2 regions of the Halomonas sp. SL18_1 genome follow, and region 2 is predicted to be linked to the other one. Evidence: riboswitches for the same ligand, from Rfam matches in the RefSeq annotation. Region 2 holds a riboswitch; the other holds the start of a gene.
What was found. A riboswitch is a leader RNA that binds a small molecule or an ion and turns the genes downstream of it on or off. The one in region 2 is predicted to bind thiamine pyrophosphate.

Region 1 (14,873 bases), 2.4 Mb from region 2:
TGCGGGTGAAGTCCTCGAGGGCGAGTTCCACCCCGACGGTGCGAGCCATGCCGATCAGGTGCAGCACCGCGTTGGTGGAGCCGCCCAGCGCGATCACCACGGTGATGGCATTCTCGAAGGCCTCCCGGGTCATGATGTCCGAGGGCTTGAGGTCACGTTCGAGCAGCTCGAGCACCGCGGCCCCCGCCGCCTCGCAGTCCTCCCGCTTGTCGTTGGAGACGGCGTTCTGCGCCGAGCTGCCCGGCAGGCTCATGCCCAGCGCCTCGATGGCCGAGGCCATGGTATTGGCGGTGTACATGCCGCCGCAGGAGCCGGGGCCGGGGATCGCCGTCTCCTCGATCTGCTTGAGCGCGATCTGGTCGATATCGCCGCGGCTGTGGGCGCCCATGGCCTCGAACACCGAGACGATATCGGTGTGGCCCTTGCCGGGCAGGATAGTGCCGCCGTAGACGAAGACGCTGGGCCGGTCGAGGCGCGCCAGCCCCATCAGACAGCCCGGCATGTTCTTGTCGCAGCCGCCGATGGCCACCAGGCCGTCGAAGCCCTCGCAGCCCGCCACCGTCTCGATGGAATCGGCGATCACCTCCCGCGACACCAGGGAGTACTTCATCCCCTCGGTGCCGTTGGCGATGCCGTCGGAGATGGTGATGGTGTTGAAGATCACCCCCTTGCCGCCGGCGGCGTCGGCGCCGTCCCGGGCGTGCTCGGCCAGCTCGCCGATATGGCTGTTGCAGGGCGTGACCATGCTCCAGGTGGAGGCGATGCCCACCTGGGGCTTGGCGAAGTCCTCGTCGGTGAAGCCCACCGCACGCAGCATGGCACGGCTGGCCGCCTTGCCGGGGCCATCCACCACGGTGGAGGAGTGACGGCGGCGGGAATCTTTCGGGGTATCGCTCATGGGAGGGCTCCTCTGAAGATAGCGTGACCCTCAGAGGGTGGACCGCCCCACCTCTTCTGACAACAGCCCGGACCACTCCCTCGTCGATGCCACGATGACACCAGACCGAAGCCACTGGTGTTCCCTGATACTGGCGCTAAGCTGAAAACATGAGGTGACGATCATTAACAATGAGTGAACCTTTTGATCCCCCGAACGACCCACCTGCGAACCCGCAAGGTTCATGAATCGAAGAACAAAGCCCCGGAGGTCACCATGAAAGCCATTTTCACCAAGGCTCGTCTCGCCGCTGCCGCCATTACCCTGGCCGCCAGCTCCCTAACGATATCCTCTGCTTCCGCCTATACGGTCTATCAACTTGAACCCGGTCTTTACGCCATCATCTGTCAGGATGGTCACATTTTCTCATACTCCGGCGGACCGGAAGGAATCGGTATCGTCGGCGAAGCCCTCTGCGAGGGCCATGGTGGCGTGGTCGGCGGCGGTGGAGGTGGCATCGACGTGCTTCCCGCCGACCGCCAGTTGGCCCGCAGCGTTGAAAGTTGCCAGCGCGGTCGTGGCGAGCAGGTCGAGCGCAACGTCATGAGGTGTGCGGACAAGGCAAGCCCTCGGCTGCTTCGTCAAGCCAGAGGCGGGGGCGGCGGAAAGGTCAACGTACAGGATATGGAAAGAGCCCGCGACTGATACCAAGCAGGCCGGTAGCCGTGTCATATAGCCAGTTCATGGCTGCCGGCTCCTTGCCCGCCAGGAAATACCGGAGATGCCCATGACATCCACGTTCAATGGATCCCGACTGGTTGCCGTCGCTGCCGCCCTGGCGGCCGTGATCCTGTTGGTCCCTGCCGCCTCTGCATATACCATCCACCAGCTGGGATCCCTACATTACGCCATCGTCTGCGAAGATGGCACCCAGTTCTCCATACACTCCAACCTGGATGGCGCGGTCACCAATGCACCACTGTTCTGCGCGGGACATGGAGGCATTGCGGGCGGCAACGACGAGGACGTCAATGTAGTCCGTGCCTCCAGGGAGATGACCCGCAACATGGAGGCCTGCCAGCGATCCGGCGGTGAGAGGGTGAGGCGCGACGTGATGCGCTGCCCGGCATCGGACAGCCTCTCCCGGCAGCGCAGCGCAAGCCCCCAACGCTCGGAATAAGAGGTTTGCCGGCCGCGTCATGGCCTTTCATCTCTTGCAAGGGAAATCTCGTCGGAACAGGGAGGTTACGGCGACATCCAGGGAAGCCCTCCGGCTGAGAACGGGCTGAAAAGAAGAACAATGCTTCACGCATCAAGGCGGTACCTACCATGACCCACCTGGCTCGCTTCTTGACGCCACTACTGCTGTTACCCTCCTTCATTGTTGGGGCGGCCCCTCTACCCGAGCTGCGGGGAGCTGCATCGCTGGTCGCCCCAGAGGCGCGGAGCTTCTACTTGCCGGGCGATGCGCTCGAGCTCAGGTTCACGGATGCCATCGCTCCACAGTGGCAGCCCATGATCCGACTGGAGCTCGACAGTATCGACGTTACCGAGATGGTGGAGTGGACCCACCGCCGCCTGCACTATCAGCCGGTCAGTGCCATGTCCGCCGGAAAGCATGAACTGCGCCTGATGTACTATGGCGATGACGGCTCGGTAGAGGAGTTTGGCTACTGGACCTTCGAGGTGCGTCAGACCGCCACCTTCAAGACCATCACCATCGAGGGTAATAGTGAAGTGACCGTCAACCAGCGTCTCGCCGAGCACCATATGTCGGGCCCTGACGACTTCAACGCCGACGGCTACAGTCAATGGTTCACCGAACTACAGTCCGAGCAGGTGCGTATCGAAGCCAGCGGCGAGCTGGCGTATGCCGATCGCCCCGAGCGGAGCATTACCGGTCGGCGCCTGGACATACCCCAGTTCTCCCTTCTCGCCGAAACCAAGCGAACCAGCGTAACCGCAGGCGACCAGCGCATGGGGCAGCAAAGCCTGGTGATGGACGGCTACCAGCAGCGCGGCCTTCAGGGGGAACTGTCACTGGACACCTTCGACACCACCTTCCAGCTGTTCGGCATGAGCGGGAACCGCGAGCTGGGCATCGACGATGGCCTGGGGCTCAACGACCCCGACAACCGCATCATCGGCGCCCGCTGGCAGAGCCAGTGGCAACCGGGAGACACCCATGAGGTGCAGCTTTCCGCCACTTACCTTTCCGGGGGCATCAGCCAGCCCGATGCCGGCAGTTGGAGCGCCACACCGCCAACCCGCGTCAACGACGGCCATGCCTGGAATGCCGTGCTGGATGGTTTCTTTCTGGAACGCAGGCTGAGGATGCGCTGGGAGCATGCCACCAGTCGCTACGACTTCGATGGGCGTGGTTTCGGCTTTGATCCCGTCATCGATTCTGCCTGGTCAGCCCTGGTATCCCTGGACCCGACCCCACCCGCTGGGAGACGCCACTCGACTGGCAAATTGGTGTCGAGGCGCAAAAGGTTGGCCCTTTCTATCGCAGCCTGGCCCACAGCAACCTTCCTGCCGATCTCTACCTGCGCCGATTTTTCGCTTCAGCCGACCGCGATAAATGGTACTGGGACGCCAGCCTTGCCGTTGAAGAGGACAACCTCGACAACTTCGCCGCCTACGCCACCACGCAAACACGCCGATGGCACATGCTGCTGGGCTATGACGAGTACGATCCTGCCCCGCCGGGCAGCCTGTTCGACCGGCTGGGACAACCCAGTATTTCCCTGTCACTGGACCGTGACGAGCATAAGGACAAGCGCACACCCAGCGGATTTCTCCCTAACGATACGCGCGTCCAGGGCATACAAGCTAGCGCTGCCTTCCGCCAGGACGACTGGCACTGGTCGGTCGATGTCGGCACGGAACGTTTCACGGACCACACCGGTTGGCAACCGGATAGCGACACCCACAACCTGGGGTGGCAGCTCGGCCTGGAGCTCTCCGAGGACTACCGGATCAATCTGGGCTGGCAGGGCAGCCAGACACGCTATCGGGTTGGCGGAGAGCGGATCGACCAGCAGATCGTCTCGCTGGGAGGCAACGCCCAGTTCATACCCGACCGGCTTTCGGGGGTTCTGAACCTGAGCCTCAACAGGAACAATGCCCAGGACGACCCCTTCTTTCCGCAGCGAGATGAATCCCTCTTCGTCAGCGGCCAACTGGACTGGCGCATCCGCCAACCCGAGCGCAACCGTGCCGGACTGCACCTATCCGTGAGTTACAGCGGCAACACCCTGCGTGACCGGCTATACGGTCAAGGTACCTCGAACCGGGACCAGGCCTGGCTGGAACTGCGAACCACGCTACCTACGGCCTATCCGGGAGGCATGCAATGAAAGTCCTTCGCCCATGTCTCCTGGTGCTGCTGATGTCACTGGCTCCTAATGCCTTGGCTCAGATCACCGCCCTGTGCGATGCCCGCTTTGCCTGCACCAGCAATCCGAGCGCCACCGTCGGCGTGGACAGTCGCATCAACCTGACCTGGCGGGGACAGGCACGCCCCCACACCCAGCTGACCCAGTCGCTGACGTCGAATCAGGGGTTTTCTCCTGGGCGATCCGGTCAGCGGACAGCGTCTTGGCGTATCCCCCACCCCGCTGGTTCAGCCCCTCGGGCCGGCGACGGATGAGCGCGATTTCGAGTTCCGCGTGACCGAGTCGCTTCGGGTGCCGGCGGCCATCAGCCAGCAGGCTGCCAGCCTGGGCGAACGACAAATCTTCTATGTTCGTCAGTTCGCCCTGGAGGGATCCGAGCCAATGACCGGGGTGCAGGTGGTCACCCTCCAGCAGGGCATTCCGGGTCGCAGCGGCCCCATCCCCGAGGACGCTGCCCCCTCGGCCACCGGCGTGACCATTCAGCGCGTCAGCCTCTTTTCGATCGCGGCAGCCTGACCGAGACCCTGCGGCCGGATGAGCCGCTCCAGGCGACTGCCCGCATACGCTATCAGGGGGCCGGCATCGTCAATGCCATCTGGGAGGTGGCAACGCCTGCCAGCACGCGCGGGCAACCTCTCTATGCCCCGCTGGCCCATGTCCGCCAGTACCTGGGAGGCGGTCGAGAGATGATACTGACCTCGCCCCCACTACCCAGCGATACCCCTGGCATACACCGGGTCAGGCTGCGTTTTCTCCCCCACCGAGATAGAGGGATTGCCCACGCTGAGCTATCGCGTCAGCGAGGGAGCTCTGCAGAGAGGGGCGGGTTCCCACCCTGAACGCCTTCCCCCGGAATCTGCCAATCCGCTGGATACGCAGACCCGATTTCGCTGGCACCCGGTAGTGGGTAGCCATGCCTATCAGCTTGAGTTCTACGACCGCTGGCCAAAGGCCATGGGAGTCGATGTATTCCCCGAGGGCCGTGCCGGAGACAGCCGATTCCAGCCGGTATACTTGGATCTCGCCCCCGTCACCGGCCAGGTCGTCGATGGCAGACGCAACTTGACCTCTCCGAGCCGATCCCTCCTCAGCCACCTGGAGCCCGACAAGCGCTACTACTGGCGGCTGATCGCCCTGGATGCGCAAGGCCGGGTGGTGGCCGCAAGCCCTCTCGAGGCCATTCTTCACGCCCCCTGACACCCCGAGGTTGCCATGGATGACCGCCCGGATAGTGAGCTGATCGCCGCCATCGCCGACCAGGACATGCCGGCTCTGAGCGAGTTTTACCGACGTCATCAGAAGCGCGTTTATCACTTCCTTCTGTCGAAATTGAACGACCCCTTCACGGCCAGCGACCTGCTCAATGACACCATGCTGGATGTCTGGCGCTCTGCCGGCCGTTTCGAGAAGCGGGCCAGAGTCACGACCTGGCTACTGGGCATCGCCAACCACAAGGTACTGGATCTTTGGCGCCAGCAGGGGCGTCGACGGACCACCGAGCTGGAAGAGACCATGATCGATGACTCCCCGGGGGCCGATATCGAAGCCCTGACCCTGGCTGCCCGGGACAGGCAGCGCCTGGCAAGGGGCATGGCCAGGTTGTCGCCCGAGCATAGGGAAATCCTTCATCTGGTCTTTTTCGAGGAACTCAACTACGAGGAGATCAGCCGGATCATCGATATCCCCGAGGGGACAGTGAAATCCCGCGTCTATCATGCCAAGAAGCTGATCAAGCAGCATCTGGCTAGCGCCGAAACGGGAGTGGAATGAAGGCCATGGACAGCCATGCCGGCAAATCGCCAACTCCGCTCCCGTATATCCGAGGCTGCTGGGCGTAACCTGCTCCATGTCACCTGTTGGGGATATCCCATTCACCAGGACGAGGGGGGGTGAGGTCAATTTTCCCTTTTGTTGGAACGCGTGGAGTTGTAGTCCTGGGCATCTACCGGATCATCCGTATAACCACCGCCCGGGCGGCCCCCCAGAACATTTCGCTCGAGCTCAACGGGGGCAACGGTTCCCGGCCGGATCGGGGATTATGCCCACCACCAATGCCGCCACCGCCCCCCTTGACGCCACCGTGATCGTCGCACAGTTCAGGATGAAGCAGTCCACCCTGAAGCGCGTAGATCCGAGTACCGTCAGCGCATTCCATATACAAGTCGGCCAAGTGCCTACGCTCCTTGTCGACCTCGACCGTCGGGGCGGCATGGGCACCCAGCGATGCCGCCAGAAGCCATCCAGCAGTCAGACAGGTAAAGGCGCCGCTTTTCATGGAAAGGAGTTTCATGATGTGATCCTCATTGTTTGTGGGTGGTACATGCCTTGAGTCGTCGCTTCCCGCGAAACGGTTCAAACCCGACGCAACCGACCACCCGACATTGAACGTCCCTTTCACTGCCAGCGACCTACTCAGTAACACCTTGCTGAACGTTGCGTGAAGTGGGCCAGGGCCAGGGTCTGGCCACCAACCACAAGGTATTCTGGGTCTGTGGTGTCACCACAGGCGCCCACAAGCCATCTAGCGGGAATGAAGGCCATGGACAGAAACACTGTCGAAGAAAAATTGCCCCTCTACGTGAATGGCCGCCTCTCCGACGAGGAGCGCCGCCAAGTGGAGCGGGCGCTGTCGGAAGACCCCGACTTGGCGAAGGAGGTCGAGTGGCTGGAGGCCCTGCAAATGAGCCTGCAGCAGACGAGCGACTCGCCTCCGGTATCACTCGGCTTGGCCCGACTGAAGAGGGACGTTCGCCGCGAGGCCGCTGCGAGCCAACCTACGGTTGCCGGCAGTCGACGCTACTGGAAACCCTTGGCCCTGACGGCCTGCCTGCTGCTGGCCGTCCAGACCGGCTTTCAGTTGAGCACGCCCTCGGGAAGCGACTGGGCTCCGCTCTCCGGTGATCCCCTCCATGAGGGGCCGCGCTTGCGGATCGCCTTTCACGATAGCGCCACCGCCGAACAGATCCGCGACAGCCTGGGCTCACGAGAGGCACGCATCATCGATGGTCCCGGTGCCCTGGGCCTCTATACCATTCTGCTGCCAACGCATAGCGATAGTGACACCCTGAAACAAGAACTCCAGGCGCTGCCCTTTGTCGAGGAGGTGAGCGAACCGTGAGCCACCCTGACAGCGCCGATTCGGCACACTCTTGGCTCAGTCCGGGTCCTGCAGCCTGGCTGATGGCAGGCGCCCTGCTGCTGATGGCCGGGGTTGCCCAGGGCCAGGATAGCAATCCCGAGCGCCGCGACATGGCACGTCCCCTGCTCGAGAACGTGGTGACCGAGACTCGCCAAGAGGCGTCCGACTCCGCGGTCAGCCGCCGAGCCGACCAGGAAACCGAACGGCGAGAGGCCGACCCGGAGCCCGCGATACGGCCGCCACCCGACCCCGTACCACCACCCCGGGAAACCCAGCCTGACCGCCCGCGAGTGGAGCGCGGCGGCAGCTTGGTGGGCCAGGGCCCTTCCACCCTGATACCCCCGCCCGGCCCTCCGTCGTGGACACGGAGCCGATGGCCGTTACCGGCCTGGTCCCGGCAAGCGAGAGTCTCGATTTCGAGCCTGGGGAGCTGGTTATGATCAGCCATGACATGCCCGGGGCCATGGCAGGGGCTCGCGAACTGGCGGGCTACCAGTTGCGAATCAAGAGCCGCCAGGCACTGGAACGGCTGGGGCTAGTGGTAAGTGTCTTCCGCCTGCCAGCCGGAGCGGACACCCTGATGCTGCTAGCAGAAATTCAGCGAGAGTTCCCAGACTTGCAACTGGACCTCAACCACCGCTATCGGCTGATGGCCGGCCCTCGGCAACGCTATGGGCAGGCGATGATCGGCCTGTCGACGGGAGCCACGGCTTGCCTTGCCAATGTCCGAGTCGGCCTGCTGGATACCGCCGTGAACCTCGCACATCCTGCCTTAGCGGGGCGCTCGATCGACATGACGCAACTCGCTGGCCCGACACCCGCACCCGGCGACCACGGCACGGCGATCGCTAGCCTCTGGGTCGGCGACCCGGACCAGGGATTTACGCCCATGATGCGGGAAGCCGCGATTTCCGTCGCCGCCGTCTTTCGCCAGCGGGGCAACGACATTGAGACCACCACCGACACCCTCGCCAGGGGAATGGACTGGCTTATGGGTCAGCAAGTTGACGCCATCAACCTTAGCCTGGGCGGGCGGGAAAACCGTATCCTCGACGAGATACTCCAGCGACTGCTCGCCGAGGACATTCTGCTGGTGGCGGCCGCCGGCAACCTCGGCCCGGAAGGTCCCGCCGTTTACCCGGCGGCCTTTCCGGGCGTGGTCGCGGCCACCGCCGTGGATGCGAACGGACGCCCTTACCGGCGCGCCAACCACGGCGCCTATATCGACTTTTCCGCCCCCGGCGTGGACATCTGGGTGGCCTCTGCGAACGGCACCGCCTACCGATCCGGCACCTCCCTTGCGACCCCCTTCGTGCTTGCCTCGCTGCTGGCCGCACAGCAACTGGGCGACAACTGGCTGGAACATGCACGTGAATCGGCAATCGATCTCGGCCCTCCAGGAAAGGACACCCGATACGGCTGGGGCCTGATACGCTGGCCAAGCGAATGCGGATGACTCAGGTGATGCACTGCCAGTTCAAGACGCTGTGGCATCCAGCATGTGCGCCATCTGGCGCTTGAGCTGCACGCTGTAGAAACGACTCAGCGCGGCATCACGGCGTCATGGAAGGCGCGTTCCTTCGCCACGGTCTCGCGGAAGCATTCGGCCATGCGGCTGAAAGCGGCGTCATCGAGCGCCTCCGCTTCCTCGTCCAGGCGGCGGCGCAGCCAGGCCACGAAGTCCTGAAAGGCGGGGTTGTCGTGCAGGTCGATCCACTCCCCCACCAGCGGGTGCAGCCCCTCGGCTCGGGTGACCCGCAGCGCCCACTCCAGGTAGATCCACTCGGTGACCACCAGGGCGGCCAGTATCTCCGCGTAGTCGCCGGTGCGGCCGGTCTCGCGCAGCAGCGCCTGGAAGTCCCGGGTCTCGGGCAGGTGGTCCGGCGCCTCGCGCTGGGACTCGGGCACCTCGAAGGCCTCGAAGGTGCGCTGGAAGGTGTTGTTCTCGTCGCTGGTCAGCATGCCCATGAACTGTCCCAGCACCACCCGGTCCGACATGCTCGGCGCGCGGCCGATGGCGAAGCCGATCAGGGCGGTGAAGGGGTCGACGAAGCCGTAGTCCTGCACCATATAGGCGGCAAAATCGTCACCGGAAAGGCGCCCCTCGGCCATCGCATCGAAGAGCGGGTGGTTCACGGTGGCGGACCAGTCGGGCTCGCTGAGCTCGCGCAGCCAGTCGGTGATTCGCGGCGCTGCCTGTTGCGCCGCCCAGGCATTCCAGTCGGAGCGTGTCGTCACAGGGCATCTCCCTTGAGGGTGGTTCGAATCTCGCCCCCGGACGCCGCCAGGCGACCAGCAGGCTGACCAGCGTGGAGGCGACCAGCGCGCCGAGGAAAGGCGCCAGGGTCGGGATGCTGTCCGGAAAGGTGGCGGCGAGCACGCCGGCGGAGAGGCTGCCCAGGCTGATCCAGCCAGGCACGATCGCGCCTAGTCAGGCCCGCCACGCCGCCGGCTACCGCCGCCAGCGGCGACATGCGCCGCCACAGGCCCAGCAGCACCGGCAGCAGGATGGCCGCACACAGCAGGTCGGCGATCAGGAAGAGACGCAGCACCGAGAAGCCCTGCAGGGCCACCCACACCACCGGCAGCATCAGCGCCACCGTGGCCAGCCGCGCCGCCCGCACCGAGAGCCCGCGCCGGCCGGAGCTGGCCACCGCCATGGAGGCGATGGCGTTCTGCAGGGTATCGACGCTGGAGGCCACCAGGGTGACCGCCAGCACCAGGGCCGGAACACCCAGCCAGGCCGGCGCGGCGGAGAGCAGCGCGAAGAAGGGAATCGGCGGCTCACCCAAGGGGAGCGCATGCATGGCCGCCAGCATACCCAGGCCGCCGATAGCCATCACCACCAGCAGGGTGCTTGCCCCGCCCAGCAGGGCCCCGCGGGCCAGGGCGCGGTCATCCTCGGCCGCCCACACCCGCTGCCAGTAGCCCTGGTGGAAGAGGTTGGCCGCGGTGACGGCGATCACCAGGGTCAGCGCCACGGAGAGCGCGTTACCGGTAGGAATGGTTGGCATCACCGCCCCGGCGGGCATGGGCGGCAGCCACCACCAGGCCACACCGCCCACCACCAGCAGCAAGGCCAGCAGCAGCCAGGCCTGCCAGCGGTCGGTGGCAAGGCTCGCCCGCAGCCCGCCCAGGGTGGTGTAGACCAGGGTGACCACTGCCACCCCGAGGATCACCAGCGCCGGGGACACGTCCGAGAGCAGCGCGGCGATGGCACCGATGGCGGTGAGCTCGGCGGCCAGGAAGATCGCCATGTAGGCCACCGAGACGAAGGAGACCCATCGCCGCACTCCGGCACCGTAGCAGGACTCGGCGAATTCGCCGATACTGCGCCCTTTCGGCAGATGGCGGCGGATCGCCGGGCCGTAGAGCCCCAGCACCAGGAACGGCAACGACGAGCCGATGGCGTAGCCGGCCAGCGCCACCGGCCCCACGAAGGCGCCGATCTCCGGCGGCGCGAAGAGGATCCAGGCCCCCATGCTGGAGGCCAGGAACGACAGCCCGATGGCCTGGGCGCCCTGGGAGTTGCGGGCGGTGACGTAGTCATCGAGCAGGCCGTCGGCCCGGCGGGCCCGCAGGCCCAGGAATGCAAAGCACAAGAGCGCCGCGCCGAGCACGGCAGACGTCAGGTAGGGCATGTCGCGCTTCCTCCGCCGGTATGAACCGGATCAGGTTCCAGGGTCGGCGCTTGGCCCTCTCAGCCCCCAGTGCCGAAGCAGCTGGCGGGACTCCCCTGGCGACAGAATATTCGTGGATTGAGCCCGGTCTATGCCGGAACGTCATCATCGACCCTCAGATGCCGACTGTAAAGCCGTCGTGGCCTTCCATCGGCAGGCGCGAATGCTCATACTGGCGGCCGATGCCCGCCGTCCTGCCCCGACACGAGACACGCCCATGCCCTACCGTGAAGCCAAGGAACACGCCACCTGCCGCCTGCACGCCATCTTTGCCGACCCCTACAGCGCCTTCGAGAATCCGGTCATCGAGCGGCTACTGCATCTGCGGGTCGCCATCCAAGCGCTGGTGCTGGCCCCCATGACGAACGGCAACTTGACGCTGCGAGTCATTCACGGCTGGGAAAACGGCGGCTTCGAGCCCGCCGACCTGAAGCACAGCGATCACCCCATCGGCTCGCTCGGCGACATGCAGCAGGTGGCCGAGCGCTATCGGCAGGCCTTTCAGGCCCAGCAGCCGCTGCCCTACGATGCCGCCTCCCTGCTGGCCGCCCCGCTGGATGAGGCCATCGCACGGGCCGAAGCCGGCGGCCAGTCCCTGGACGAGGAGACCCGCACCATCCCCGCCCGCTGGCCCGCCTTTCCCCAAGGGCTGTACCTCTACACCTTCTTCAAGGTCTACCACCGCCTCATCTATGGCGAGGACGACACCTACCGCTCCATCCACTGCGAGACCCCGGACGGCCCGCGCGAGATCCACGAGTTCCATCTGGAAGAGGGCGAATTCGCCGTGGTTGCGCCCGTCGAGGGAGAAAGCGGCGCGACCGTGCTGGTGCTGCACGAAAGCCAGCTGGCGCCGGCGCTACAGCTGCTCAAGGAAGCGATCGCCAAGGCCTGATCACCCGCACTACCGCTCCCGCGGCACTCGGCCCATCAGGTAGAACTCGTCGTTGGGCGGGGTGCCGGCCAGGGTGACCAGGCGGTTGGACATGCCGAAGAAGGCGGCAATGGCGCCGATGTCCCAGATGTCGTCGAGGGTGAACCCCGCGTCGATCAGGCGGGTCTGCCAGTCATCGGTCAGCTCGCCCACCTCCAGCCCGCTATGAAAGGCAAAATCGAGCATCAGCCGGTGGCGCTCGCTCAGGCCCGCGACCCGATGATTGATGGCCACCTGGTCGGCCAGCAGCGGGTCCTTGCTGTAGATCCGCACCAGGGCGCCATGGGCCACCACGCAGTAGAGGCAGCGATTCTGGGCGCTGGTGGCCACCACGATCATCTCCTTCTCGGCCTTGGTCAGGGTGTCGGATTCCCGCTCCATCAGCGCATCGTGGTAGGCGAAGAAGGCGCGGAACTCCGCCGGCCGGTGGGCCAGCATGAGAAAGACGTTGGGCACGAATCCCGCCTTCTCCTGCACCGCCAGCATGGCGTCGCGGATGTCCTCGGGCAGGTCGTCGATGGATTCGGGTATCGGAAAGCGGCTGATGGGGGCGGTCATGGTGGCTCCTGACTGGACGATTGTTCTTGGAAACTTCCAGTTAACGTCAACGTCACCATGCTGTCCATACGATTTCCGTCTCAGGCGTACCCGAAAGGCATGGCGGCCAGCCTGACCGTTGGCGGCCACCGCAGGGGACCTGCGGCCTCCATCCGTCGAAGCGTCGAACCGCCGGCAGAGCCGGCCTCCCACAGAAAGACTGCCACGGAAGTCATGGACCGAAACGCACGCGGCCCCGCCTCTTGCGAGGCGGGGCCGCGATGCCACCGAGCGGCAGGATCAGCTCAGCGAGATGGTGCTGTTGATGCCGCTGGAGACGTTCTCCGGCTCGAACCAGCGGGCCGTGACGGTCTTGGTCTGGGTCCAGAAGGCGATGGCCTGCTTGCCGTTGGGGCCCAGGTCGCCCAGCTTCGAGCCCCGCGAGCCGGTGAAACTGAAGTAGGCCACCGGCACCGGGATCGGCACGTTGATGCCCACCTGGCCCACGTCGATGTCGGTCTCGAAGCGACGCGCCACCCAGCCGGAGTTGGTGAAGATGGAGGTGCCGTTGCCGTTGGGGTTGGCGTTGATGAACTCGATCGCCTCGTCCAGGGTGTCGACGGTCACCACGCAGAGCACCGGGCCGAAGATCTCCTCGCGATAGATGGTCATCTCCGGCTTGACGTCGGCAAAGACGGTGGGCCCGACGAAGTTGCCGTGCTCGTAGCCCGACACCTCATAGCCGCGGCCGTCCACCAGCAGCTTGGCGCCCTCCTGCTCGCCGGCGTCGATCAGGCGCACTACGCGGTCGCGGGCGGCCGGCGAGACCAGCGGCCCCAGGTCGGCGTCGCGCTGGGTGCCAGGGCCCACCTTCATGTTGCGGGCACCGTCGACGATATCGTCGAGCCACGCCTTGGCCTCGCCCACCAGCACCACCACGGAGTTGGCCATGCAGCGCTGGCCGGCGGCACCGAAGGCGGAGCCCAGCAGGTTGTTGATCGCCTGGCTGCGGTTGGCGTCGGGCATGACCACGCAGTGGTTCTTGGCGCCCATCATCGACTGCATGCGCTTGCCGGCGGCGGCGGCACGGTTGTAGAGCAGCGTGCCAACGTGGCTAGAGCCGATGAACGACAGCGCCTTGATATCGGTGTGATCGGCGATCTGGTTGGCCACGTCCGGGCCGCCGTGCACCACGTTGAGCACCCCGGCGGGAATGCCCGCCTCGTGGGCCAGCTCGACCAAGCGCATGGTGGAGCTCGGATCCTGCTCGGAGGGCTTCAGCACGAAGGTGTTGCCGGTGGCGATGGCCAGCGGGAACATGAAGCAGGGCAGCATGATCGGGAAGTTGAAGGCGGTGATGCCGGCGCCCACGCCCAGCGGCTGATTGAGGGTATAGACGTCCACCTCGCTGGCGGCGTTCTCGGCCAGCTCGCCCAGCTGCAGGGAGGTGATCGAGCAGGCGTGCTCTACCACTTCCAGGCCGCGGCCCACCTCGCCCTCGGCGTCGGGCAGGGTCTTGCCGTGCTCCTCGGTGATCAGCGCGGCCAGCTCGGCGGTGTTCTCGCGAATCAGCGCCTGCAGCTTGAGCATGATGCGCATGCGTTTGCCCAGCGGCACCTTGCGCCACTCCTTGAAGGCCGCCTTGGCACTGGCAACGGCCTGCTCCACTTCATCTGCCGTGCAAAACGGCACCCGCGCCACCACTTCCTGGGTCGCCGGGTTGACCACGTCGCGCCACTCCTGGCTCTGGGACTGGACGGGCTGGCCGTCGATGTACATGGGGATTTCGCGAACGGACATGGTGTCGTGCTCCTCTGTGGTTGGCGTGTCGGCTGTCTGGCGATGAATTGGCATTGTGGTAGTGGTCGCACCGACATTAGACTTTATGTGTATAAAAACACGAAGTACGGTGCCAACGAGTCTAGCCACTCGCCGGATACCGTGACAACGGGCACGCGGGCACATTGTTTGTGCAATAATGCACAGCCAACCGCTTCGGGAGGCACCATGCTCGACTGGCAAGATATCCAGATCTTCCTGGAGGTAGCGCGCAGCCAGCGCCTCACCGATGCCGCCCGGCGCCTGGGGGTGGATCACTCCACCCTGTCAAGGCGCACCCGCCGCTTCGAGCAGCGGCTCAACACCCAGCTGTTCGAACGCAGCACCCACGGCTACCACCTCACCGAGGCCGGCCAGCAGCTGCTCGCCCACGCCGAGGAGATGGCTCGCCACGCCTTCGAGGCCGGGGAGAGCCTCACCGACAAGAACCATCAGGTCAGCGGCCAGATCCGTCTCGGCGTGACCG
Region 2 (14,873 bases):
CTGCCCCGAGGCTCGCTCGATGATCACCGCTCGCCAGGCGCCCCCCTGCCGACCGCTGGCGCGGGAGTGGCGCCAGGCTCGGGCGGCGTCGCCCATCACCCCGCCGGGGAGCACCTGATTGAGAAACATTGCCAGGTAGTAGTCGCGCAGGGCCCGCCCCCAGTCCAAGGGCACCGCCAGCAGGCGGGCGGTGAAGCGCCAACGCCAGGCGGACAGCGCCACCTGGGGCAGGGTCAGCGCCAGGGCCAGCAGGGCCCAGCCCGGCGAGAGCCGCTCGACCTCGGCGATCACCGCGCGGGGGTCCAGCCACAGGGCCAGCGCCGCCAGCAGCAGCAGGCTGGCCAGCGGCCGCCACAGGCGTGCCAGCAGGCGGCGCTTCATGCCCCACCCCAAGCGCCATTCCCGCCGGGCCAGGCGAAGAGATCACGGTGCCCCACGCGCAGGCCGAGCTCACCGGCCGCCAGCGCACCGCGCCGCCGCGCCTGCCACTGGGCCAGCCGGGGCCGGCGATCCGGGGCCTGCTCCAGGGCCGCCCCGGCCCAGCCGTCCACCAGCGCCAGCCCCAGGTTGCGCGCCGCCTCGCTGCCCGCCGCCAGCACCCAGGGGGTGGCGGCATCCTGGACCCGGTAGCCGGCGGCGGCCAGCCACTGGACCAGTAGCGCCGGCGCCTCGCCGCCCAGGGCGGCGCCCAGCCCCTTGTCGCGACGCTGGTGGGCCTGAAACAGGGCCCGCACCTCGGTGTCCTCGTCATCGTCGCAGCGTTCGCCGCGGGCATCGAGAAAGCCCCAGTCGCCGTCCACGCTGAGGGTCAACAGCAGCGCCTGACCGCGCCGGGACGCGGCATCGATCAGCGTCTTGCACCAGGGGCGCGACACCAGGTCGAACAGCGCCGAGGCGGTGATCAGCGCCGCCCCGTCGAGCAGCGTCGCATCGAAGGGCGCCAGGCTGCAGCAGCGGGTCTGCAGCGTCACCCGTCGGCCGGCGGCGTCGTGTAGTCGGGCCCGCCGGGCGCGGGCCAGCAGCGCCGGGTCGTGATCCACCAGCCGCCAGCGCTGGGGGCCGGGCAGGCGCGGCGCCAGGAAGCGCGGGTTGCTGCCGGTGCCGCTGCCCAGGTCGACCAGATCAAAGGGCGCCGGGCGCGAGGCAAGCCACTCGACGGCGAGCCCCGTCAGCCGCTGGCTGCGCGAGCACGCGTCCAGCGCCTCACGCTGGGCGAGCCAGTCGGCGCTGAAGCGGCCCTGTGCGGCAGGGGCATTCATGGCGCGAGCTCCGCCGGCTCGGGCAGCGCCTCAGCGAAGGCGTCACCGGCGGCGTGCCAGTCACCCAGGCGCTGACGGGCATCCCGGGCACCGCCTCTCAGCCGGGCCCGCAGCGCCGGCGCCTCGAACCAGCGCGCCAGCGCCGCGGCCAGCGCCCGGCTGTCGCCGGGCGACACCGCCAGTCCCGCCTCGGCCGGCAGGGTGTCGGCCAGGGCACCGCCGGTGGTGGTGATCACCGGCAGGCCTCGGGCCAGCGCCTCGGTCACCACCATGCCGTAGCCCTCATAGTAGGAGGCCAGCACGAAGAGGTCCGCCTGGCGGTAAGCCGCCTCTAGCGCCTCGGCCCCCTGCTCGCCCAGCAGCCGCAGCCGATCTTCCAGCCGGTGGTGGCGAATCCGCTCGGCGACCCGGGAGGCATGGGCGGGATCGCGGGTCAGGCTGCCGATGCAGTCGCAGCGCCAGTCATGGCTCGCCAGGGAGGCCAGCGCCTCGACCAGCAGATCGTGGCCCTTGCGCGGCGTCAGGGTCGCCACGCAGAGCAGCCGCGGGGAGCGGCCCGGCGGCGCCGGCTCACGGCTGCCCGCCGCCAGGGGGGCGCGCATCACGCCGGGCTCGACCACCGCGACCCGAGAAGCGGGCACCCCGTAGTGCGCCAGGCCGCGGGCGGTATAGGCGCTGGTGGCAATCACCTGGCGCACCAGCGCCAGCGCGCGGGTCTCGCTGTGGCGCAGGCGCTCCCGGGTGGCGTCATCCAGACCGGTCTCCTCGGCCAGGGGATGGTGGACCAGCGCGATCAGGCAGAGCCGGTCGGCGTGGGGGGCGACGGCCTCGGGCAGCCCGCCCAGGGCCAGGCCGTCGATCACCACCCGGGCGCCATCGGGCAGCGCCGCCAGCGCCTCCGCCATGCTCGCCCTGGCCCGGGCGTCGGCCTCGGGAAAACGCCCCTCCAGCCCCACCACCTCGACCCGCCAGCCCCGTTCGCGCAGGGCCGCCACGATCCGGGCGTCATAGACATAGCCGCCGGTGAGCTGGCCGGGGTCGCCGGCGACGATCAGCGTCAGCTCGGCAGCCGCAGTCGCCACGCCTGGACTCATAGCTCGGCCTCGTAGCTGGCCCAGGCGATATGGGATTCATGCAGGGTCACGCGCATGGCGAGAAGCTCCTGGGCGGCGTCACCGAGCTGTCCCGCCTGGATGGCCTCGGCCAGTCGCTCGAAGATCACCCGGGCCATGAACTCGGTGGTGGTATTGCGGCCCTGAAAGGCCTCCCACTCGTCGAGGTTATGAAAGCGGTAGTCGTCCAGCACCTCCTTCAACGCGGCCCCGGCCAGGCCAATGTCCACCACCAGGTCATCGTCATCCAGCTCGCGGCGCTGAAAGGTGACATCCACCACGTAGGTGGCGCCATGGAGTCGCTGGGCGGGCCCGAAGACCTCCCCCGAAAGCTGTGGGCGATCATGACGTGGTCACGCACGGTCAGGCTGTACATGGCGAATCTCCGGTCGAAGGGTCATCGTGTTGCCCAGCGGACTGCCGGTAGCGCAGCCGATGGCAGAGCACCTCGCCGCCGCCGGCCGCCAGGCGGGGCATCAAGGCGGGCAAGGCGTGAAAGTCGCTCTCGCCGCTGATCAGGGCATCGAGGCGCGGGTCGCGCAGCAGCCCCAGGGCCAGCGTCAACCGTCGGCGGTGATCCCAGCGCGGCGTGCGTTCGCTGGGCAGCCGCCCCACCTGGCTGCTGATCAGCTTGAGTCGCCGGGAGTGGAAGGCCTCGCCCAGCGGCAGCGTCGCTTCAAGGCTCCCGAACCAGCTCATCTCCACCACCCGCGCCTCGAGGCCGGCCAGCCTCAGCGCCAGGCGCAGCCCCTCGGGATTGCCGCTGGCGTGGATGACGAGGTCGTTATCGGCCTCGGCGCGCTCGGGGAGGCGGAAGTCGAGGTCCAGCCCCTCGGCCAGGTCGGCCCGCTGCGGTGCCACATCCACCAGCTGCACGCGGGTGCCGGGTATGGCCGCACAGAGCCAGGCCACCAGCACGCCGACCACACCGGCGCCGATCACGGCGATGCGATCACCGAGGCGCGGCGCAGCATCCCAGCAGCCGTTGAGGGCGGTCTCCATGTTGGCGGCGAGCACCGCCCGGGGGGCCGGCAGCCCCTCGGGCAGCGGCACCACGGCATCGCGCGGCACCACGTAGCGGTCCTGATGGGGGTGCAGGCAGAACACCTGGCGGTCGACCAGGTCGGCGTCGCCCGCCTCGACCCGGCCGACGCTGACGTAGCCGTACTTCACCGGGCCCGGGAAGTCGCCGACCTGAAAGGGCGCACGCATCCGCGCGTACTCGCTGACTGGCACCTGGCCCTGGAAGACCAGCGCCTCGGTACCGCGACTGATCCCGCCGTAGAGGGCACGCACCCTCACCTCGCCGCTGCCCGGAGGCGGCAACGGCTCCTCTCGCAGCGTCCCGTGGCCGGGTGACAACACCCAGTAGGCGGTGGCGGTGGACTCGCGCATGGCCTCTCCTCTGCAATACTCCCTAGGAGCCTGTGCGTCACGCCTCCTTGATCATGACAACGGCTGATGCGCTTTGGCTCCATTGGTAGCGACTTTCTTTTACAATAGTGGTACATATAAAAATAATTGCATCAATTGTTTTTCGTCAACCGACAGCCTGGGTGCCGCGCATGTCGCTTCACTCTCGTCAGCATAGCGACCCATCACGCCCCACGACTGGCCGCCTTTCCACGCTGGCCGAGCTCCTGGCGGGCCTCGCCGCCGTGCTGGTGCTGGGCTCGCTGCTGGCGCTGGGCCTGCAGGCCAGTGCCTGGGTACCCACCACGGCGACGGGCGTCTACCTGGCCATGGCCGGCATGGTGCTCTGCGCCTGGCCGGGCCGGCGGGGGCTGGGCTGGGCCAACCGGGTCACGCTGACCCGTGCCGCCCTGGTGGCGCTGCTGGCCGGCGCCCTGGTGGACCCGGCGCTGCTGGCCCGTCATCCCTGGCCGCTGGCCGGCCTGGCGCTGCTGGCCCTGCTGCTGGACGGCGCCGATGGCTGGGTGGCACGCCGCACCGGCAGCGCCAGCGCCTTCGGCGCCCGTTTCGACATGGAATTGGACGCCTTCTTCATTCTGGTGCTGTGCCTGGCGCTGCTCTCCCTGGGCAAGGTCGGCCCCTGGGTGCTAGCGATCGGCGCCATGCGCTATGGGTTCGTGGCGGCAGGCTGGCGCTGGCCCTGGCTCGGCGCCGAACTGCCCGAGAGCCTGCGACGCAAGGCGGTCTGCGTCTGGCAGGTGGTGGCGCTGATGCTGGGCCTGCTGCCGCTCCTGGGTACACAGGCCACCAGCTGGCTGGCGGCCACGGCACTGGCGGCGCTAACGGCCTCCTTCGGTATCGACATGCGCTGGCTGTGGCGAAACAGGAAATGAAAAATATTTCCGCAAAATGACCTATACAGGGGCTGGCAAGCCCGGCCCGTCCTGCTAGACTGGCGTTCACGCTTGACGGGGTGCCGGTGAGATCCGGCTGAGATGGCGAAGGGTGTCGAGACGCCGAGCGCCGATCCCGTGGAACCTGATCCGGGTGAGCCCTTCCTTGACATGGAAGGCGGCATGAACCGGCGTAGGGAATCAGGCCGTGGTCCGTTTGGGTGTCCCGCGACGCCCTCCCCGATCCTCGCCTTCCCCACCCGCTTCGCTGCGCTCTCACCGGGTCGTCACCGACCAGCGGAGACGCCCATGGGCTATCGCTTCGACGACCTGACCGACGCCATCCACGACGACTGGCGTGCCTACATCGAACACGACTTCGTGCGCTCCCTGGGCGCCGGCACCCTGTCCGAAGACGCCTTTCGCCACTACCTGAAGCAGGACTACCTCTTCCTGATCCACTTCGCCCGGGCCTACGCCCTGGCCGCCTACAAGAGCCCGACGCTTTCCGATTTGCGCCAGGCTCACGAGGGGCTCAAGGCGATCGTCGACCTGGAGCTGGGCCTGCATGTGAGCTACTGCCGCGACTGGGGCATCACGGAGGAAGAGCTCGCCGAGCTCCCCGAGGCCCGGGCGACCCTGGCCTATACCCGCTACGTGCTGGACACCGGCAACCGCGGCGACCTGCTCGACCTGCACGTGGCCCTGGCCCCCTGCCTGGTGGGCTACGGCGAGATCGCCAATTGGCTGAATGGCCGGCCCGACACCGTTCGCGGCGAGGCCAACCCCTATGACGCCTGGATCGCCATGTACGAGAGCCAGGAGTTCCAGGCCGCCATGCGCGCCGAGCGCGAATGGCTCGACAGCCGCCTGGCCGACGTCACGCCGGCGCGCTTCGCTGAGCTGACCCGCATCTTCCGCGATGCCACGCGCCTCGAGATCGACTTCTGGCAGATGGGGCTGGATCGCAGCGACTGACGGTCTGGCCCCACAGAAAGACCCGCTCTGGTGCTGGTCACGCCAGACGCGGTAGGCAAGATGTAACTTGCCTAAGCAATAGTTCCAAGGCTGTCGCAGTTGGCGACAGCGAAGGGCGCCGGGGACAAGCTAGAGAGGAGGTCCTACGCCATGGATGGCGTCGGTAGCGTACAGGGAGGTATTCACAGCGCCTCCTCTCAGGCTTGTTGCCGGATCAGCCCCAAGCGATGGAGCTATCTGCGATAACCCTGAGCAATCGACCACCACGCTTGACGGGGTGCCGTTGAAAACGGCTGAGATCATGCGCTGGCAAGCATGGATCCCGTTGAACCTGAACTGGCTAGGACCAGCGTAGGGATCAAGCGACATGCAGCGGGGCCCAGGTGCCGCCCCCTGCCCCTGTCCTCCCAGCTGTCCTCCCTGACGACAACTCCCAAGGGAGAACATCCAATGAGCAAGACCGCCCACTTCCTCGCCGAGACCGCCCAGGTCGACGAGGCCGCCATCCAGCCGCTGCCCGGCTCGCGCAAGATCTACGTCGAGGGCTCACGCCCCGATATCCGCGTGCCCTTCCGCGAGATCGCGCTCTCCCCGACCAAGACCTCCGGGTCCGACGAGGAGAACCCGCCGCTGCTGGTCTACGACACCTCCGGCCCCTACACCGACCCCGAGGTCAGCAATGACCTGCGCCGCGGCCTACCCGAACTGCGTCGCGCCTGGATCGAGGAGCGCGGCGACACCGAGTTCCTCGACGGCCCCACCTCCGAGTACGGAAAGCGCCGCGCCAACGACCCGACGCTGGCCCCGCTGCGCTTCGACCTGACCCGTACGCCAAGACGCGCGAAGGCAGGCAAGAACGTCACCCAGCTGCACTACGCTCGCCAGGGGATCATCACCCCGGAGATGGAATTTATCGCCATCAGGGAAAATCAGCGTCGGCAAGCGCTGGGCACCGAGGAGGTCGAGCGGATTCTGGGCCACCAACATCCCGGCCAGGGCTTCGGCGCCCGCCTGCCGGAAGAGATCACCCCAGAATTCGTGCGCGCCGAGGTGGCCGCCGGCCGGGCGATCATCCCCTGCAATATCAACCACCCGGAGTCCGAGCCGATGATCATCGGCCGCAACTTCCTGGTGAAGATCAACGGCAACCTGGGCAACTCGGCGGTGACCTCCTCCATCGAGGAGGAGGTCGACAAGATGACCTGGGGCATCCGCTGGGGCTCGGACACCATCATGGATCTCTCCACCGGCCAGAACATCCACGAGACCCGGGAGTGGATCATCCGCAACGCCCCGGTGCCCATCGGCACGGTGCCGATCTACCAGGCCCTGGAGAAGGTCAAGGGCGTGGCCGAGGACCTCACCTGGGAGGTGTTCCGCGACACCCTGATCGAGCAGGCCGAGCAGGGCGTGGACTACTTCACCATCCACGCCGGCGTACTGCTGCGCTATGTGCCGCTCACCGCCAAGCGTGTCACCGGCATCGTCTCCCGCGGCGGCTCGATCATGGCCAAGTGGTGCCTCTATCACCACCAGGAGAGCTTCCTCTACACCCACTTCGAGGAGATCTGCGAGATCTGCAAGCGCTACGACGTGGCCTTCTCCCTGGGCGACGGCCTGCGCCCCGGCTCGGTGGCCGACGCCAACGACGAGGCGCAGATGGCCGAGCTCAAGACCCTCGGCGAGCTGACCCACATCGCCTGGAAGCACGACGTCCAGGTGATGATCGAAGGCCCCGGTCACGTGCCCATGCATCTCGTGAAGGAGAACATGGACAAGCAGCTCGAATACTGCGACGAGGCGCCCTTCTATACCCTCGGCCCGCTGGTCACCGATATCGCCCCGGGGTATGACCACATCACCTCCGGCATCGGCGCGGCGATGATCGGCTGGTACGGCTGCGCCATGCTCTGCTACGTCACGCCCAAGGAGCACCTGGGCCTGCCCAACAAGGACGACGTCAAGACCGGCATCATCACCTACAAGATCGCCGCCCACGCGGCGGATCTCGCCAAGGGGCATCCTGCAGCGCAAAGGCGTGACAACGCGCTCTCCAAGGCGCGCTTCGAGTTCCGCTGGGAGGATCAGTTCAGCCTGGGCCTCGACCCGGACACCGCCCGGGAGTACCACGACGAGACCCTGCCCAAGGACTCGGCCAAGGTGGCCCACTTCTGCTCCATGTGCGGCCCCAAGTTCTGCTCCATGAAGATCAGCCAGGAGGTGCGCGACTACGCCGCCGAGAAAGGGCTTAACGGCGACCAGGAAGCGGTGATGAAGGGCATGGAGGAGCAGGCGGAGAAGTTCCGCCAGGAGGGCGCCGAGCTGTACAAGGAGGTGTAGACAGGCAAAAGTCTCTCGACAGCGCCGGCCCTCGGGCCGGCGTTTTTTTTGCTGCAATGGCGACAGACGGTCTGCCTGAGATAGCCTGTCCTCATGAAGGCGCCCCCTCGCCCGGGTTGGTCGCCGCCGTAGAAGGAACCAGGCCATGCCCCACCTGCACATCGCGCTGGTCAACGAGCATCCCGAGCGCACCCTGATCCCGCTGCTGCAGCTGCGACCCGAGCGGATCGTGCTGGTGGCCTGCCAACGCGGGCAGCAGGCCGCCGAGCGGCTGCGCATCCTGCTTCAGCACGAGTTGCCCGAGGCCCACGAGATCCGGCTGCACGAGGGCCTGCCCAGGGCGACCCGCAGCGCACCGCCGAGCTGGCCCTGGCGCTGGCCCGGGAGCTGGCCGCTCAGCAGCGCGACGTCCCGCCCCTTGAGGTCACCTGCGACCTGGCCGGCGGCGACCGCCTCACGGCACTGCTGTTCCAGCAAGCCATGCGCCTCTGCGGCGCCGACTGCCTCCATCTCGACCCCGAACGCAACGTCATCCACCGCCTCGGCCCGTCGCTCGATCCCGGCTCCCTCCGGCATCTGCCGATCAGCGCGGTACTGACGGCCGACCACATCCTGCAGGTCCACGGACGAAAGCGCATCCGCGCCGCTTCGGACGGGGCCGAGTGGCAGCAAGCCGTGGCGGCCCGGCGGCCCCTGACCCGTTTCCTGGCCCATCAGGCGCCGCGCATCGCGCCGCTGCTCGGCGAACTCAAGGCGCTACTGGCAACGGCAAGCCCATCGGCGGGAGAGCACGACACCTCACACCTGCTGACCCACACGCCACTCTTTCCCGAAACCGACGCCCTGCAGCAGCTCGGCGAAGCGGGACTGATCGACTGGTCACAGGAGCAACCCCGGGCACTGAGCGTGACCACTCCGGCCGCGGCCCACTACCTGTCGGGCGGCTGGCTCGGCGAATACGCCTGGCTGTGCGCTCGGGAGGCCGGGCTGGCGCGAGTCTGCGCCGAGGCCCATGTGATCGACCTCAGCGGACGCCACAACGACGAACCCACGGTGTTCCACTGTCTGGCCGTGCACCACAACCGAACGCTGATCCTCGAGTGCCTTGAGCGACCCGATGACGATGCCGCGGTGCTGCATCGCCTCTACGAGCTGGCCGAACACGGCGACGAACTCGGCGCCACCCGGGTACTGCTGACCGACGCCGCCCTGGGCAGCGCCGAGCGGCGCGAATCCCACCTGCGCCGCGCCCAGCGGCTCCAAGTCGCGGTATTGGAGGGCCCGGAGCTCACCCGGCTGCCGGCCAGCCTCCGGCAGTGGAGGGAGAACGGCCAGTGGCCTGAGAGCTAGGAGCCTGTCGGACTTAACGCTGACCTGCTACGAAACCCGGGCTTTCGGCCAATTTCATTCGATCTGAATCGTTAAATAGCGCGCTATTCGCCTCATCAGATCGATAAACTTGTCTCGAAATCCGTGTTCCTCGCGACGATCGGTCAAATCCGACAGGCTCCTAGGCGGCGCGAGCCGCCCTCGGCATCAGCCGGCTGTCGGTTCGCCCCCACCAGTGGGCCACTCCCTCGGCCCAGCCGGCAGGCCCCATGGCCGCGGTCCGATAGAGGGCCGGATGGGCCGGCTCGACGGCAAGCCCGTGGCGGCTGCGGATCACCACCGCCTGATCCATTGCTTCGAGCATGCCGACATCGTTGGGCCCATCCCCGAGCCCCAGCGTCTGCGGGCGGCGGCCCCGCAGGGCCGTGAAGCGCCCCAGCAGCCACTCCACGGCGCATCCCTTGTCGACCTGGCCGGTGACATACCAGAAGCGCTCGCCGCGCAGCAGGCTGAGGCCATCCCCCGCCAGCCCCTCTCGCAAGGCTTCGAGCTGGGCGTCATCGCCGTGCCACAGTAGCGGCTCGCTGCCCTCGCGCATGCGCGCCAGACGCGCTTCGGCCTCATCGACCTCGGCCACCTCCATCAGCCGCGCCAGGGCGATCTCGCTGGTCAGGGTGAACTCCGCTCCCAGGCGCTTGCGCCAGACCGAGAGCCGCTTGCGAATGAAGGCGATATCCACCCCCAGGGTCTTGACCGAGACCCCGTCTGGGCCGGGAGATCGCTCCAGCCGCGCATGGCACCAGGCCGGCGGCAGCCCGACCACGGCACCGTTCTCGGCGATAAAGGGCGTATCGGCGAGCCCCAGGGACAGGCGCAGCGGCGCCAGCTCGTGGCGCGTCCTGCAGGTCACGGGAATCACCGGCACCCCGTGCTGCTTGAGGCGGGCAAGCCAAGGGTGCGCCAGGGCCCCGTCGCGGCTACGCGGGCCCAGCAGCGACCCGTCCAGGTCGGTAAACAGCAGCCGCGGCGTCAGGGCGTCCCGGACAGGCGCCTTGCGGCTGGCGGCGTCTGGCAAAGCGGCGGACAGGGTGTCGGTCGGCATGGCATCACCTTCGTGGAGAAGAATCACCCTATGACCTTGCAGGTAGCATGCCAACCTGCGGCTGGGCGACAGGCCACGCCGAGCGGGCCAGTGCGCCGATGTCGCTGCCTTATGGAGAGGCAGCGCACCTCGAGAGCGCACCAAAATAGCGCAAGACCGACGCAAAGCGCCCCCGACACCGAGGGCGTCGAGGGCGCAGGCGAAGCGCGGGGAGTCGCTTCAGAACCGGAAGCGCACACCCACGCTGGCGGCATCGAAGGTGCCGTCAGACTTGTCCAGGTAGCGCATATAGTCAGCGCCGACTGCCAGGTTAGGCGCCACGTCGAACTCCGCCCCGGCCCCGTAGGAGAAGTCGCTCTCACGATCCACGTCGAAGTCCACCTCGGTCACCCCGGCCAGGCCGTAGAGCCGAAACTCTTGGGAGATCGGCACGATGCCCTTGGCATAGGCGCCCACCAGGTAGTCGAGTTCGACAGGGCCATCCGACCCGCCGGTGCCCAGGTGGCCTTCCACGGCGAAGAACTCATTGAACTGGGCGCCGCCGCGCAGGCGCAGGCCAACGCTGTCGCGACTGGGCGCACCGTCGGGATTGATTTCCCAGAACATCGCATCGCCCCCAACGTAGGGTTGGGGTAGAGGGGCTGCTGGGCCTGGGCGGTGGTAGCGAAAGCACCCGCCAGCAGCAGCGCGGAAATCGATGTAACGGCAACGGTTTTCATGGTCTACCTCCAATTAGGAAACGGTGTTTCCCTACGCAGCCCCCATTTTGGTACAGGGACCGTCCCCGTGCAAGACTCAAGTCGCTCAGCCCTGTCGCGACAGGCTCAGCACCACGATGCCGCCCAGTACGATAGCGCCGCCCAGCAGCTGCACGGCCGAGAGCATCTGCCCCAGCACCAGGTAGCCCAGCGCCAGCGAGGCCACCGGCTCGACGTTCATCACCGGGGCATTGCGCGCCATATCCAGCCGCGGCACGCTGATGAACAGCACGGAGAAGGCCACGCTGTAGAGCACCGCCAGGGCGGCGAGCCCCGTCCAGCCGGTTGCGGAAGCCGGCAGCGCCATGCCACCGGGCACCAGGCTCAGTGCACCGGCCAGCAGCATAGCGACCAGCACCGTGAGCATGGTCAGCAGGCTGCGCAGGGTGCTGCCCACCGCCGCGAGATGGTGCTCGGTGATCCACAGGGCGCCGGCCAGCCCCGCTGCGGCAATCAGCCCGAAAACCACGCCCGAGCGCCAGTCCGGCCCCATGGCCTCGGGATCGGCCAGCCAGGCCGGCACGTCGAGCACTACCACCAGCCCGGCGAGGATCACCGCCATGATCAGGGCGGCACGCAGAGTGGGGCGCGGGCCGCCCAGGGCCCAGGTCAACAGCGCCAGCTGGATGGGGAAGGTGTTCATCAACAGCAGCGCCACTACCACCGGAATCCGCGCTACCGCCGAATAGAGCATCAGGCTCTGCAGGGCGATCAGCGCCCCCACCGCCAGCTGCCAGGGCCACGTCGCTCTCGGCAGCGCCAGGCGCTTGCCCTGGGCCAGAAACAGCGCCGAGAGCACCGCCAGGGCCACCGCCGAGCGCACCAGCACCGCCAACAACAGGCCGGTGCCGTCATCGAAGGCCAGCCGGGCGGCGACATGATTGCCGGCAAACAGCGTCGCCACGCTGGCCAGGAGCAGCACGGCAAGATGGCGCGGAAGCGGTCCCGAGGCGGCCTGGGTCGCAGTGGATGTCGACATGTCCGGGTGTCCTTGGGGTTTCGACGAACCGCTCAGCATGCCAGCCTTGCCAGGAGAAGACGACTCCTGGCACTCCCTGCTGCAACGCAACACATGGTAGACTAAGGTCTAAATCAACCCCTCAGCGGAGACTCGATGAACGCACCGGTGCTGGTCATCAACTGCGGTTCCTCCTCGATCAAGTATGCCCTGGTGCCGGCCACCGCCGACCAGCCGAGGCTGGCCGGTCTGGCCGAGCGGCTGGGCAGCAGCGACGCCCGTCTCAAGGGCACCGACAGCCGGGGTGAGGCCTACACCCAGGCGCTGCCCGGCGCCGATCACACCGCCGCCCTTGAGGCGATACTGGCGCGCCTGGAGGGCCGGCGGCCCGGCGCCGTGGGCCACCGCATCGTCCACGGCGGCGAGCGCTTCACCCGTGCCGCCCGCATCGACGATGAGGTCGTGGCCGCCATCGAGGCCACCGCCACGCTGGCCCCGCTGCACAATCCCGCCAACCTGCAGGGCATCGCGGCCACCCGCCAGGTGTTCGCCGAGCTGCCCCAGGTGGCGGTCTTCGATACCGCCTTCCACCAGACCCTGCCGCCCCACGCTTACCGCTACGCCCTGCCCGAGGCGCTCTATCGCGATCACGGCATCCGCCGCTACGGGTTCCACGGCACCAGCCACGCCTACGTCAGCCAGCGTGCGGACGCCTTGAGCGGCCTGACAGGCGGCGGCTGGCTGACCGCCCACCTAGGCAACGGCTGTTCCACCGCCGCGGTGTGGGAGGGCCAGAGCCGCGATACCAGCATGGGTCTGACGCCTCTGGAAGGCCTAGTGATGGGCACCCGCAGCGGCGACGTGGACCCGGGCCTGCACGCCCACCTGGCGCGCCAGCTGGGCTGGAGCCTGGCGCGCATCGACGAGGTGCTCAACCGCGGCAGCGGCCTGCTGGGCCTTTCGGGGCTGACCAATGACATGCGCGAACTGGAGGTCGCCGCCGACGAGGGCCACGCCGCAGCGGCACTCGCCATCGAGGTGTTCTGCTACCGCATCGCCAAGTCCCTGGCCGCCCTCTCCTGCGCCCTGCCCCGCCTGGACGGCATCGTCTTCACCGGCGGCATCGGCGAGAACTCGCCGCAGGTCCGCACGCGGGTGGTCGCGGCACTGCCCCACTTCGGCTGTTGCCTGGACGCCGCCGCCAACGCCGCCACTATTCGCGGCGGGGAAGGCCGCATCGACGCCGGCGGCCCTCAGCTGTGGGTGATTCCCACCGATGAAGAGGGGCGCATCGCCGACGAAACCCGCCAGCTTCTCCAGGAGGGTCATGCATGACTCCGCGTAACGCCCGTCCCCAGCCCCAGGTCTTGCTGATGGTGCCCACCAGCGAAGGCGTCGGCCTGACCTCGGCCAGCCTGGGCCTGATCCAGGCGCTGGACACCGTCGGCCTGAAGGCCGGCTTTCTCAAGCCGTTTCGCCAGGACGAGCTCAACGGCCCCGGCCCCGACCGCTCCACGGCGCTGGTCGGCAGCACCCTGGGCCTGCGCCCGCCGAGCCCGCTCGACCAGGCCCACCTGGAGCGCCTGGTCCGCCAGGATCGCCTGGACGTCCTGATGGAGCAGGTGATCGATCTGCACGACCAGGCCGTCGAGGCGCACGAGGGCAGCCGCCCCGACCTGATCGTGGTGGAGGGGCTGGTACCCACCTCCCACGGCACCTATGCCACGGCCCTCAACGCCCAGCTGGCCCATGCCCTGAATGCGCGGATCATCCTGGTGGGCAGCGGCGACATGCGCGACCCCCAGGCGCTGGCCGAGCAGCTCGACATGCACGCCCGGGCCTTCGGCGGCGTGGGCTCGACGCGCACCCTGGGCTGCATCCTGATGCGCATGCGCCACCTACCCGGCGCCGAGGAGAGCCCCGCCCTGATCCCCGGCACCGCCAGCCCCGCCCTGGATGACGAGCTGCTCACCGAGCTGCGCCGCTACTCGCCGGCGCTGGCCACCGACCGCTTCCACCTGATCGGGGCGGTGCCCTACAACCCGGCGCTGGTGGCGCCGCGGGTGCTGGACGTGGCCCGGGCGCTGGGCGCACGCTTTCTCAGCGAGGGCGAGGCCGCCAGCCGCCGGGTGCTCTCCACCAGCCTGTGCGCACGCAGCGCCGCCAACGCCCTGCATGTGTTCCGCCCCGGCAGCCTGATCGTCACCTCGGGCGATCGTGACGACATCGTGCTAGCCTCGGCGCTGGCCACCATGAACGGCGTCCCCATGGCCGGCGTGCTGCTGACCAACGGCTTCATGCCCAACGACAACATGGTGGAGATGTGCCGGCCCGCGCTGAAGACCGGCATGCCGGTGCTGGCGGTGGACACCGACAGCTTCACCACCGCCAAGCACCTGGGCGCCATGGGCAACGACATCCCCATGGACGACCTGGAGCGCGCCGAGCAGGTGACCCGCTTCGTCGCTGGCCATATCGACCTCGAGTGGCTCAAGGAGCACCTCAGTCGCGGCTACGCCCGGCGCCTCTCCCCTTCGGCCTTCCGCCACCAGCTGGTCAGGCTCGCCCAGCAGGCGGACAGGCGCATCATCCTGCCCGAGGGCAGCGAGCCGCGCACCGTGGAGGCGGCCGCCATCTGCCAGCGCCGCGGCATCGCCCGCTGCGTGCTGCTGGCACGCCGCGAGGAGGTCGAGGAGGTGGCCCGCAACCGCGGCATCGAACTGCCCGACGA

Region 1: linked by a shared signal. The riboswitch ahead of ACSJDS_RS19510 (sodium:solute symporter family transporter) and the one ahead of tenA (thiaminase II) in region 2 are both predicted to bind thiamine pyrophosphate.

What each region holds. Positions count from the first base shown of each region.
Region 1 covers NZ_JBVTRK010000001.1:3,822,491-3,837,363, forward strand. The annotation lists partial or broken gene ilvD (dihydroxy-acid dehydratase) at 1-817, opposite strand, end outside; gene ACSJDS_RS19460 (hypothetical protein) at 1,154-1,582, shown strand; gene ACSJDS_RS19465 (hypothetical protein) at 1,665-2,057, shown strand; gene ACSJDS_RS19470 (hypothetical protein) at 2,207-3,982, shown strand; gene ACSJDS_RS19475 (hypothetical protein) at 4,552-4,794, shown strand; gene ACSJDS_RS19480 (hypothetical protein) at 5,293-5,475, shown strand; gene ACSJDS_RS19485 (sigma-70 family RNA polymerase sigma factor) at 5,491-6,048, shown strand; gene ACSJDS_RS19490 (hypothetical protein) at 6,317-6,607, shown strand; gene ACSJDS_RS19495 (anti-sigma factor family protein) at 6,818-7,396, shown strand; gene ACSJDS_RS19500 (S8 family serine peptidase) at 7,854-8,873, shown strand; gene ACSJDS_RS19505 (TenA family protein) at 8,960-9,655, opposite strand; partial or broken gene ACSJDS_RS19510 (sodium:solute symporter family transporter) at 9,702-11,058, opposite strand; TPP riboswitch at 11,048-11,165, opposite strand; gene ACSJDS_RS19515 (hypothetical protein) at 11,315-11,992, shown strand; gene ACSJDS_RS19520 (peroxidase-related enzyme) at 12,002-12,589, opposite strand; gene ACSJDS_RS19525 (CoA-acylating methylmalonate-semialdehyde dehydrogenase) at 12,869-14,368, opposite strand; gene ACSJDS_RS19530 (LysR family transcriptional regulator) at 14,576-14,873, shown strand, end outside.
Region 2 covers NZ_JBVTRK010000001.1:1,442,495-1,457,367, reverse strand. The annotation lists partial or broken gene ACSJDS_RS07355 (lysylphosphatidylglycerol synthase transmembrane domain-containing protein) at 1-381, opposite strand, end outside; gene ACSJDS_RS07350 (hypothetical protein) at 378-1,259, opposite strand; gene ACSJDS_RS07345 (glycosyltransferase family 4 protein) at 1,256-2,341, opposite strand; gene ACSJDS_RS07340 (6-pyruvoyl trahydropterin synthase family protein) at 2,350-2,652, opposite strand; gene ACSJDS_RS07335 (zinc-dependent alcohol dehydrogenase) at 2,735-3,766, opposite strand; gene ACSJDS_RS07330 (CDP-alcohol phosphatidyltransferase family protein) at 3,937-4,677, shown strand; TPP riboswitch at 4,744-4,895, shown strand; gene tenA (thiaminase II) at 4,987-5,655, shown strand; TPP riboswitch at 5,919-6,030, shown strand; gene thiC (phosphomethylpyrimidine synthase ThiC) at 6,106-7,995, shown strand; gene ACSJDS_RS07315 (hypothetical protein) at 8,141-8,593, shown strand; gene ACSJDS_RS07310 (Card1-like endonuclease domain-containing protein) at 8,476-9,345, shown strand; gene ACSJDS_RS07305 (HAD-IIB family hydrolase) at 9,506-10,426, opposite strand; gene ACSJDS_RS07300 (outer membrane beta-barrel protein) at 10,646-11,032, opposite strand; gene ACSJDS_RS07295 (EamA family transporter) at 11,231-12,163, opposite strand; gene ACSJDS_RS07290 (acetate/propionate family kinase) at 12,299-13,477, shown strand; partial or broken gene pta (phosphate acetyltransferase) at 13,474-14,873, shown strand, end outside.